One region of the Streptomyces sp. NPDC102467 genome, then DNA from elsewhere that is predicted to be linked to it. Evidence: riboswitches for the same ligand, from Rfam matches in the RefSeq annotation. Region 1 holds a riboswitch; each other region holds the start of a gene.
The links. A riboswitch is a leader RNA that binds a small molecule or an ion and turns the genes downstream of it on or off. The one in region 1 is predicted to bind cyclic di-AMP.
Positions count from the first base shown of each region.

Region 2: linked by a shared signal. The riboswitch ahead of ACIREE_RS34345 (peptidoglycan DD-metalloendopeptidase family protein) and the one ahead of ACIREE_RS11650 (C40 family peptidase) in region 1 are both predicted to bind cyclic di-AMP.
Region 3: linked by a shared signal. The riboswitch ahead of ACIREE_RS17685 (M23 family metallopeptidase) and the one ahead of ACIREE_RS11650 (C40 family peptidase) in region 1 are both predicted to bind cyclic di-AMP.

Region 1 covers NZ_JBIWKA010000005.1:128,573-131,836, forward strand. Annotated here, with positions in the region: gene ACIREE_RS11640 (LysR family transcriptional regulator) at 1-572, opposite strand, end outside; gene ACIREE_RS11645 (LysE family translocator) at 706-1,338, shown strand; gene ACIREE_RS11650 (C40 family peptidase) at 1,427-1,900, opposite strand; cyclic di-AMP (ydaO/yuaA leader) riboswitch at 1,904-2,035, opposite strand; gene ACIREE_RS11655 (hypothetical protein) at 2,441-2,749, opposite strand; gene ACIREE_RS11660 (ATP-dependent Clp protease proteolytic subunit) at 2,757-3,264, opposite strand, start outside.
Region 2 covers NZ_JBIWKA010000019.1:126,645-129,908, forward strand. Annotated here, with positions in the region: gene ACIREE_RS34335 (DUF6126 family protein) at 1-56, shown strand, start outside; gene ACIREE_RS34340 (tyrosine-protein phosphatase) at 69-866, opposite strand; cyclic di-AMP (ydaO/yuaA leader) riboswitch at 1,252-1,417, shown strand; gene ACIREE_RS34345 (peptidoglycan DD-metalloendopeptidase family protein) at 1,423-2,169, shown strand; gene ACIREE_RS34350 (SGNH/GDSL hydrolase family protein) at 2,286-3,110, shown strand.
Region 3 covers NZ_JBIWKA010000008.1:20,801-24,064, forward strand. Annotated here, with positions in the region: gene ACIREE_RS17680 (aldo/keto reductase) at 1-902, opposite strand, end outside; gene ACIREE_RS17685 (M23 family metallopeptidase) at 996-2,036, opposite strand; cyclic di-AMP (ydaO/yuaA leader) riboswitch at 2,048-2,205, opposite strand; gene ACIREE_RS17690 (PP2C family protein-serine/threonine phosphatase) at 2,450-3,264, opposite strand, start outside.

The sequences.
Region 1 (3,264 bases):
CGCGTCGTCCCCGCCGTCCCCGCCGTCAGCGCCTGTCCGGGAGCCGTCACCAGCACCAACTCCTCTACGAGGACGGGTTCCTGGACCACGGAAGAGGGCACCGCCACGGGCTCGGAGGGCGCATAAGTGTGAGTGAGCGCCACATCGACGGTGCCGGCCGCCACCGCGGCGACCCCGAGCGGTGGCTCGTACCCGGCGACCGTCAACTCCACATCCGGATGGGCCCTGCGGAACGCGGTCAGCGCCGGCGGCAGCAGATGCATCCCCGCCGTCGTGAACGTACCGAGCCGCAGCCGCCCGCCCGACAGGCCGGCGAGCCGCGCCAGCTCGTGCCGGGCCCGCGCCATCTCGTCGAGCACCCGCCGCGCCGTCTCCACCAGCACCTCGCCGGCACCCGTCAGCCGGGCGCCCCTGTGGTGCCGCACGAGCAGTGCCGTCCCTGCCTCCCGCTCCAACTTCGCGAGCTGCTGCGAGAGCGCGGGCACGGTATATCCCAGGCGTTGGGCCGCCCGGGTGATCGAACCGGCCTCGGAGACCGCCACCAGCGCGGCGAGCCGCGTCGGGTCGTACATGGGCCGCCTCCGAAGCCGTACGGAATCCCACCGGAGCCCCGCGCGCGAAGGCCCCGGCCTTAAGCGTTGCTTTAGGCAGACTCAGGATATTGCACATACCTGCTGAAGGCCGGGCTCGGGCAGGCTGAAGTGCATGGACGCTCAACTGGTCGCCTTCACCGGCGTCGCCGCGGGCATGGTGGCCCTGCCCGGCGCGGACTTCACGGTCGTCGTGCGCAACTCCATGGTCTCGCGCCGCGCCGGAGTCGCCTGCGCCCTCGGAGTCGCCTGCGGCCTGCTCGTCCACACCGCGCTGGCCGTCGCCGGCCTCGCCGCGGTCCTCACCGCCGTACCCACGCTGTTCGGCGCCCTGCGACTCGCGGGGGGTGCGTACGTCCTCTACCTGGGCGCGAAGACACTGCAGTCGGCGCTGCGCCCCCTGCGGGAGCGGGCCGACGACGGGGCCGGCCCGGAGCGGGGCCCGGCCGGCGGCGCGCTGCGGCAGGGCTTCCTGACCAACACGCTCAATCCGAAAGCGCCGATCACGTTCTTGAGCGTGCTGCCGCAGTTCGTGCCCGCGGGCAGCCCCGCCCTTCCGCGAACGGCCGTTCTTTCGGCGATCGTGGTGGCGCTCGCGCTGCTCTGGTTCCCGGCCGTGGCCCTGCTCGTGGACCGGCTCGGCCGGTGGCTGCGCAGGCCGCGCACGGCCCGCGCCGTGGAGGCCGTCACCGGGAGCGCGCTGGTGCTCCTGGCCCTGGCCCTCCTTCTGGAGCCGCTGATCGCGTGAGAGGCCGCGTGAGGGGCCGCGTGGGAGGCCGCGTGGGGACGGGCCCGGCGCCGGGCCCGTCCCCACGGGCCGCTCCGTGCGGCGGGGGTCAGCGCACCCGGCCGTACCAGACGCTCCGCGTCCAGATCCTCTCCAGCCGCACCACCGCGCCGGTCTTGGGCGAATGCCAGATCCGTCCCTTCCCGGCGTAGATGCCGACGTGGTAGACGCTCCGGCCCGAGTGGAAGAAGACCAGGTCACCCGTCCTGCGGTGGGACGAGGAGACATGACGGGTCTTGTTGTACTGCTGCGCGGCGGTGCGGGGCAGCTTCTTGCCCGCCCGCTTGAACGAATAGAGCGTCAGGCCCGAGCAGTCGAACCGGTGCGGGCCCGTGGCGCCCCACCTGTACGGCGATCCCTTCTTGGAGGCCGCGACCCTCAATGCCTTGGTCGAAGCCGTAGCCGCCGACGCCTCGGACGCGGCGCCGGGGACCATGAGTCCGGCTCCTGCGACGGCGAGGGTGAGGACCGACGCGGTGCCGGCCCGGGCCAGCAGCGAGGGAACACGATTGAGCGCAGACATGCGCAACCCTTCGTCAGCCGCCTGTGAAGGGTGACCTGTCGGGTTCGGGCAGGCGAAGATGCCCGGCCGCATGGTGCGGCTTCACCCCAAGGGCCCCTCGGGCACCACCTCCGTCGAGGTGGGCCGGTGGCCCGTCGTACCTGGGTCCTCCACTCCTGCCGATGCACTTCTGTCGACCTGGCATCCGCACGGCGGCAGGACTCGGCGTCCGCACGGACCGCCCCGCCGCGGCGGCGGGGGCTTGTCGTCGGAGGGATCTTCACGCACATGTGGAGCCGAAACCGAGTTGAACCGGCGGTAAGTGAGGCTGCTCACGCTTGACCCGTTCAGGTGGACAGTCCTGCTTCCGGGCCGCGCCCGCGACACCTGACCACGCTCGTACCAGGGGCGGAACGTGTCATTCCGGCGTCCGCGTACCGCCGGAGCGCAACTCTGACCGTCTTGATGATGTATGAGTGTCTAGGCCATTTGGTGGTACACCATCTGGGCCGTTTCGGCTCGGGCGCAGACAGTTTGCGCGAGCCGCGACTCCCTGCGATCTCAACTGACCGCTTCTGGCGGCAAAGTGACTCTCTGTGTACGCCTCTCGCCATCCAGGACGCGCAGAGCCCGCGTCAGGGTTGGCGCGTGCACCTCGCTCTCGCCCCGCCGGTGCATCAGCTCCAAGGCGTCCCGCAGCGCCGACGCCCGCCCGACGAGCGCTTGCGCCGCCCGCAGCCCTCGGTAGGTGTGGTCGCCGCGCGCCGGGTTGATCCGCGCGATCAGATCGACCACCGCCAGGTAGCTGTCCACCAGCTCGCACTCGGCGCGGGTCAGGGCGGGCAGCGGCGGCAGTTCGGGTGGAAACACCGGCATGTCACCTCGCGCCCTGTGCGCCGAGCGTGGCCTTGCGGCTCCGCAGCACCTGGTCCACCAGGCCGTACTCCAGGGCCTGGTGGGCGTCGAGCACGGTGTCCCGCTCGATGTCCAGGCCGACCTGGTCCTTCGCCCGCCCCGAGTGCCGCGCGAGCAACTCCTCCAACTGCTCCCGCATACGCGCCATTTCGCGTGCCTGGATCTCCAGATCGGTGGGCTGGCCCTGTGCCGGCTCGGGCAGCGCCGGCTGGTCGAGCACCACGCGCGCGCCGGGCAGCATCATCCGCTTGCCCGGCGCCCCGGCGGCGAGCAGCACCGCGGCGACGGACGCGGCCTGCCCCAGGCACGTCGTCTCCACGTCACAACTGACGTACTGCATCGTGTCGTAGAGCGCCGTCATCGCGCTGAACGAGCCGCCGGGGGAGTTGATGTACAGCGAGATGTCCTGGTCCGGCGCCGTGTATTCGAGGTGCATGAACTGCGCCATCACATCGTTGGCGGACGTGTCG
Region 2 (3,264 bases), on a different contig from region 1:
GACACGCCTTCGCCGCCTTCGTCTACCTGCTGTTCACGCTGGGCGGGGGCAAGTAGCCGAGGGCGGGGTCAGACGAGGAGGCGCTCGCGCAGCCGGTCGCGGTCGGCCGCGGTGAGCCCCAGGCCTTCTTCGAAGTAGCGGTCCGTGTCGCCCCAGGTCTGCTCGATGGTCTCGAAGGCCGCGTGCAGGTAGGCGGCGCGGGCGTCGAAGAGCGGGCTGAGCAGCTCCATGACCTCGGGGGAGTAGGCGTCGCTTGCCGCGCTGCTGCGGCGCACCTTGTAGCGGCGGTGCTTCGCGTTCGACTCCAGGTAGTCCGCCTCGATGGCGTCGCGCTCCACGCCGACGGCGAGCAGCGTCACCGCGATCGACAGGCCCGCGCGGTCCTTGCCGGCCGCGCAGTGCATCAGTGCGGGCACGCTGTCCTCGGCGAGCGCGTGCAGCACGCGACTGTGCTCGGCGGTGCGCTGCGAGACGATCGAGCGGTACGACGTGATCATGCGGTTGGCCGCGCGGCCCTCGGAGAGCAGGGTGCGCAGCTGCTCTATGTCACCGTCGCGGACCATCTGCCAGAACTCGGCGCCGTCCGCGGGGTCGGTCAGCGGCAGGTTCAGATTGCGCACCCCGGGCAGCGCGACGTCGGCGCCCTCGAGGCGCTGGTCCGCGGCGTTGCGGAAGTCGAAGACGGTGTGCAGGCCGAGCCCGGCGAGGAACGCGGCGTCCTCGGCGGTGGCATGGGCCAGATGGCCGCTGCGGTAGAGCACGCCGGGGCGCACGCGCCGGCCGTCCACGGCCGGAAGACCGCCCACGTCGCGGAAGTTGCGCACTCCGGACAGCTCGGGCTCGGTGGACGGGGCGTGCTGTGTCACGGGGGCTCCTCCCGGTCAGGGCTCCGGCGTCACTCGCCGGCGGGCGCGCTCCTGACGATACGACACGCATTCCCGGGCGAACCCTCTGTCCGTTTTGACACTACTCATTACAAACTGTCGGCAAATAAAGGTGCATTGCCTACCTGTGCGTGAGCAGGCTCATAGCCGTAACGGTCCGTGGTGGCCGCCCGAAATTCTTGTCCTGGGAATTCCTGAAGGTAAGGCGCTGGTAAAGCACGGACATCGACGCAGGGTGACACAGGAAACGCCCAGACGATCAAGAAAGCGGCCTCGTGGGCGAATTCGCCGCTTGTCACCGCCTTTCCCGTCGTCTTACGGTCACCACTCACTCCGGACGGAACGCCTAGTCCTGCCGCCGCCCGGATTCCGAACAACGACCCGTGACGGCAGGAACGGGGGACCCACAGGCAGTACGCCGCCGAGGGAATTCCCCATGCGGCTAGGGGTGAAGTCGTATCCGGGCACCGGATACGGCCGGGCAGCTCCAGTCCGAACCCGACAGCTCACCTCGTAGGCGACGGAGAGGAAACGCGTCATGCCCGCCAAGGGAAAGCACCGCCGCCCCAAGTCCCAGCGCGTCACCCGCGCCGCCGCCGTCGCCTCGGCCGGTGGCGCCGCGCTCGCCCTGCCGCTCATCGGTGCCACCGGCGCCCACGCGGCGACCGACTCCGCCGCCACCGACGCGAAGACGTACACCGTCAAGGCCGGTGACACGCTCTCGAAGATCGCCGAGGCGCAGCACGTCGACGGCGGCTGGAAGAAGCTCTACGACGGCAACAAGGACGTCGTCGGCGCCGACGCCGGCGTCATCAAGCCGGGCATGAAGCTCGCCCTGGACGGCGCGGCCGCTACGACCACGGCGTCCACCGCGTCCACGGCGGACTACGTGAAGCCCGTCGACGGCTCCATCGGCACGCCGTACCACTCCAACGGTTCCATGTGGTCGAGCGGCTACCACACCGGCACCGACTTCGTCGTGCCCACCGGCACGGCCATCAAGGCGGTCGGCGCCGGCACCGTCGTCTCCGCGGGCATGGACGGCGCCTACGGCAACGAGGTCGTCATCCAGCACGCCGACGGGCGCTACTCCCAGTACGCCCACATGTCCTCGCTCGGCGTCTCCGCCGGGCAGACCGTGACCGCGGGCCAGCAGATCGGCCTCTCCGGCGCCACCGGCAACGTGACGGGACCGCACCTGCACTTCGAGATCCGTACGTCCCCGAGCTACGGCTCGGACGTCGACCCGCTGGCGTACCTGCGCGAGCACGGCGTCTCGATCTGACCCGCGCACGATCCGATCGGCTCCCTGGGTTATTCCCCGGGAGCCGAGTGCGTTTTCTCACCGCTCGTCAACCCCTGGTTACGGTCGCGTAGGCCACACCCGAGGGTGAAAGATGTGTGGTCGTGGCAAACGAATCGAGATCACTCAGAGGCGGCACGATTCGGTCCTACGCGGCGGTGGGGGACAGCTTCACCGAAGGCGTCGGGGACCCCGGGCCCGACGGGAGCTTCGTGGGGTGGGCCGACCGGCTCGCCGTCCTCCTGGACGACCGCGTGGCCGAGGACACTTTCCAGTACGCGAACCTCGCCGTACGCGGCAAGCTCATCGACCAGATCGTCGAGGACCAGGTCCCGCGGGCCGTCGAGCTCGCCCCCGACCTGGTGACGCTGGTCGCCGGCGGCAACGACATCATCCGGCCCGGCACCGACCCGGACGACGTGGCCGAGCGCTTCGAGAGGGCCGTGGCACGCCTTGCCGAAGCCGCCGGCACCGTCATGGTCGCCACCGGTTTCGACACCCGTGACGTGGCCGTCCTCAAACACATGCGCGGCAAGATCGCCACGTACAACATGCACATACGCGCGATCGCCGACCGCTACGACTGCCCGGTGCTCGACCTGTGGTCCCTCAAGTCCATCCAGGACCGCCGGGCCTGGGACGGGGACCGGCTCCACCTGTCCGCCGAGGGGCACACCCGGGTCGCCCTGCGCGCGGGACAGGCGCTCGGCGTCGATGTGCCCGCCGACCCGGAACAGGTCTGGCCGATGCTTCCGTCGCGCGGCACGTTCGAGGTGCGGCGCGACGACATCCACTGGGCGCGCGAGTTCCTGGTGCCGTGGATCGGGCGGCGGCTGCGCGGGGAGTCCTCCGGGGACCGTGTGGTGGCGAAGGGATTCGTGGATCCGCACACCATCAAGATGCATCTGGAGTCCGCGTCCTGATCTCCTCCCGGGGGTGGCTCCCGGGGTGGGTCCTGGGGGTGGTGAGAGGTCCGTCGAGGTGACCGGGCGGAGTGGCGTGAACGGGTCGGACGGGTGCGGGTGCTGGGATGTCGGCTGCCCGCCGCGTCGGCGGGCCCGACCGGGAAGGACCCCG
Region 3 (3,264 bases), on a different contig from region 1:
GCGACCGCGAGCAGCGCGGGCAGCTGCTCGACCGTGCGCGCGGACGCGATCGGCGCCGCCACGGTGGGCTGCGCGGCGAGCCAGGCCAGGGCGACCGTGGCGATCTCGGCGCCGCGGGCCCCCGCGATCTCGTCGAGGGCGGTCAGCACCTGTCGGCCGCGCTCGGTCTCCAGGTGCTTGGCCGCGCCTCCGGCCCGCGCGCTGTCGACCGTGACGCCGGGCCGGTACTTGCCGGTCAGGAAGCCGGCGGCCAGCGCGTAGTACGGGACGGCGGCGAGCCCGGCGCGGGAGGCGATGTCCTGCCGGGCGCCCTCGTACGTGTCGCGTGAGACGAGGTTGTAGTGGGGCTGGATCGCGACGTACCGGGCGAGGCCCTCGCGGTCGGAGAAGTCGAGGGACTCCTGGAGGCGCTCGGGCGAGATGTTCGACGCGGCGATGTTGCGCACCTTGCCCGCCTTCACGAGCTCGTCGAGCGCGCCGATGATCTCCTCGACGGGGATCGTCTCGTCGTCGTCGAAGTGCGTGTAGTACAGGTCGATGTAATCGGTGCCCAGGCGCGTGAGGGAGGCGTCGGCTGCGGCCTTGATGTTGGCGCCGCGCAGGCCCTTGAAGTCGGGGTGGCGGGCGACCTTGGTGGCGATGACGACGTCGTCGCGGTTGCCGCGGGCCTTGACCCACTTGCCGATGACGGTCTCCGACTCACCGCCCTTGTTCCCCTCGATCCAGGCCGAGTACGAGTCCGCCGTGTCGATGAAGTTGCCGCCCCCGGCGGTGTAGGCGTCGAGCACCGCGAAGGAGGCGGCCTCGTCGGCGGTCCAGCCGAACACGTTCCCGCCGAGGGAGAGCGGGAAGACCTCCAGGTCGGAGGAGCCGAGCTTGCGCAGTGCGGGAGAAGAAGTCATGCCCGACTTCAACGCCCCTACGGAACCTGGTATTCCGGACACGGTGTTCCGTACCCGTGTTCCGTACCCGTGTTCCGCAGGGGCGGACAGGGCTCAGGGAGTGAGGCCCTTGCCGCGCAGCCACACCGCCGGGTCGATGCCGGTGGCGTCCCCGCCGGGGTGGACCTCCAGGTGGAGGTGGGGCCCGGTGACATTGCCGGTGGCGCCGACGCGGCCGATGACGTCGCCGGTGGAGACCTTCTGTCCGGCGCTGACGTTGAGCGAGGACTGGTGGCAGAACCACAGCTCGGTGCCGTCGTCGAGGGTGATGATCGTGCGGTAGCCGTACGCGCCCGCCCAGCCGGCCTCGGTGACGGTGCCGCTGTGGACGGCGTAGATCGGCGTACCCGTGGAAGCCGCGAAGTCGAGGCCCGTGTGGTAGCCGGAGGACCACATGGATCCGGGCTGCCCGAAGGTGCCGGTGATGGTGTACGAGGCGACGGGGAGCTTGAAGCTCTTGGCCAGCTTGGCGAGGCGCTCGGCCTCGGCCTTCTTCTTGGCCTCCTCCGCCGCCTTCTTCTTGTCGGCGGCGGCCTTGGCCTCGGCCTTCTCCTGCTTCGCCGACGCTTCCTCGGCGGCCTGCTCGGCGGCGGCCTTCTGAACCGCGGCCTGCGCCGTGGCGTCGGCGGCGTTCTGCTGGGTCTCGGCCTGCTGCATGATGCGGGCGCGCAGCGTCTCGCCCGCGTCCGACTGCCCGTTGCCCACCGTGGTGAGCGGGGTGGCCGAGGCGGCGCCGGACGAGGAGTCGGAGCCGTCGGATATGAGCGCACCCACGCCGGGCAGCGACTTCGCCTCGGGCAGCGAGTCCTTGACCGCCGAGAGGTCGGGCATGGAGATGTGGACGGCGGGCTTGCCGCCCTGCGCGCTGGCGATGCCGCCCGCGCCGACGGCGGCGATCACGCCGACACCGAGGACCGTGGAGCTGCGCGCGAGGCCGCCGCGCTGCCGGGCTACGCGGTGTTTGCCGCGGACGGGACGGACGGACTCCTCGGTGGGATTCCACTCCTCCCAGGTCTCCTGCTCGACACCGAACCCGCCATCGGCGGGGTCGGCGGAGAATCCGGAGAACTCGGGGGCAGGGCGGTTCGACGCCACGGGGGCGCTCTCCTTTCCTTCCTTCTCGCCTACCGGGTTAGCTGACGGGTTCGGAGCAGGAAGGTCTCCTACGAGCACGTCCGGCGCCCGAAAAGCGACGGAACGATGCCTGATTCACCCCAAGTTGGTGGTTCCCCGGCTCCCTTTCGGGATTAAGCGTGTGCGCACGGAGCCGTCGCTAGTGACGGCTGGGACGACCGCGCTGCGTTATCGAACGTTAATAGACAGCCGACAGTAATTCCAAGCCGTTCCCATTGATCGTTCACGTTCACGGCCTGGACTTAACGGGGCACGAGCGGGCGCAATCGGGCGAGTTGACCGCCGGTTCCGGCGCATCCCAAACCCGTCAGTTTCTGACGTAGTGTCAATTGTTATGCGCAGTGGTGTCGTGCGGTCACCCCTCGTGACATCGATCAAGGACGCCGTACGGCGAGCAGCGCCATGTCGTCACTGGCGCCGCCCCCGGTGTGCAGGCGTACCTCTTCGGCCAGCGTCGCGAGAAGCTCCCCCGGCCCAGGGAAGACGCGGCCGGCGAGCCGGGCCGCGGGGTCGTAGAAGACGCCCCTCGCGTTCCGCGCCTCGGAGAGCCCGTCGGTGAAGAGCAGCAGCGTCGCCGCGGGCGGGAAGCCGGCCTCGGTGGCCCGGTCCGGCCAGGAGCCGAGCTCGCCCAGGCCGAGCGGCAGCGCCGCCTCGGCGGGCTCGATCACCTGGACCGTGCCGTCGCCGAGCACCACGATCGGCTCGGGATGCCCGCGGTTCAGGATGCGCAGGACGTCGCCGCCGTGCGGGATCTCGGCGAGCACCGCGGTGGTGAAGCCCTCGAAGTCGTCGATGCCGCGGCGCCGGCCGCCCTCCCGGGCCAGCGCCCGCTCCAGGCGCTGGGCGACCGCCTCCAGGCTGCCCTCCTGCTCGGCGGCCTCACGGAACGCGCCGATGACGACGGCCACGGCGGCGACCGCACCCATGCCCTTCCCGCGTACGTCCCCGACCACGAGCCGCACGCCGTGCGGAGTGTCCTGCACCGCGTACAGGTCGCCGCCGATGAACGCGTCGGCCTGCGCCGCCTCGTACCGGGCCGCGATGGCCAGGCCGCCGATCCGCCCGGCCGGCTCCGGCAACACCGCGAGCTGGGCCGCCTCCGCGATCTGCCACGCCGAGGCGAGTTGCTCGTCGCCGCGGCGCACGATCCGGTTGATGAAGCAGGCCAGGACGCACACCGTGGCCACGG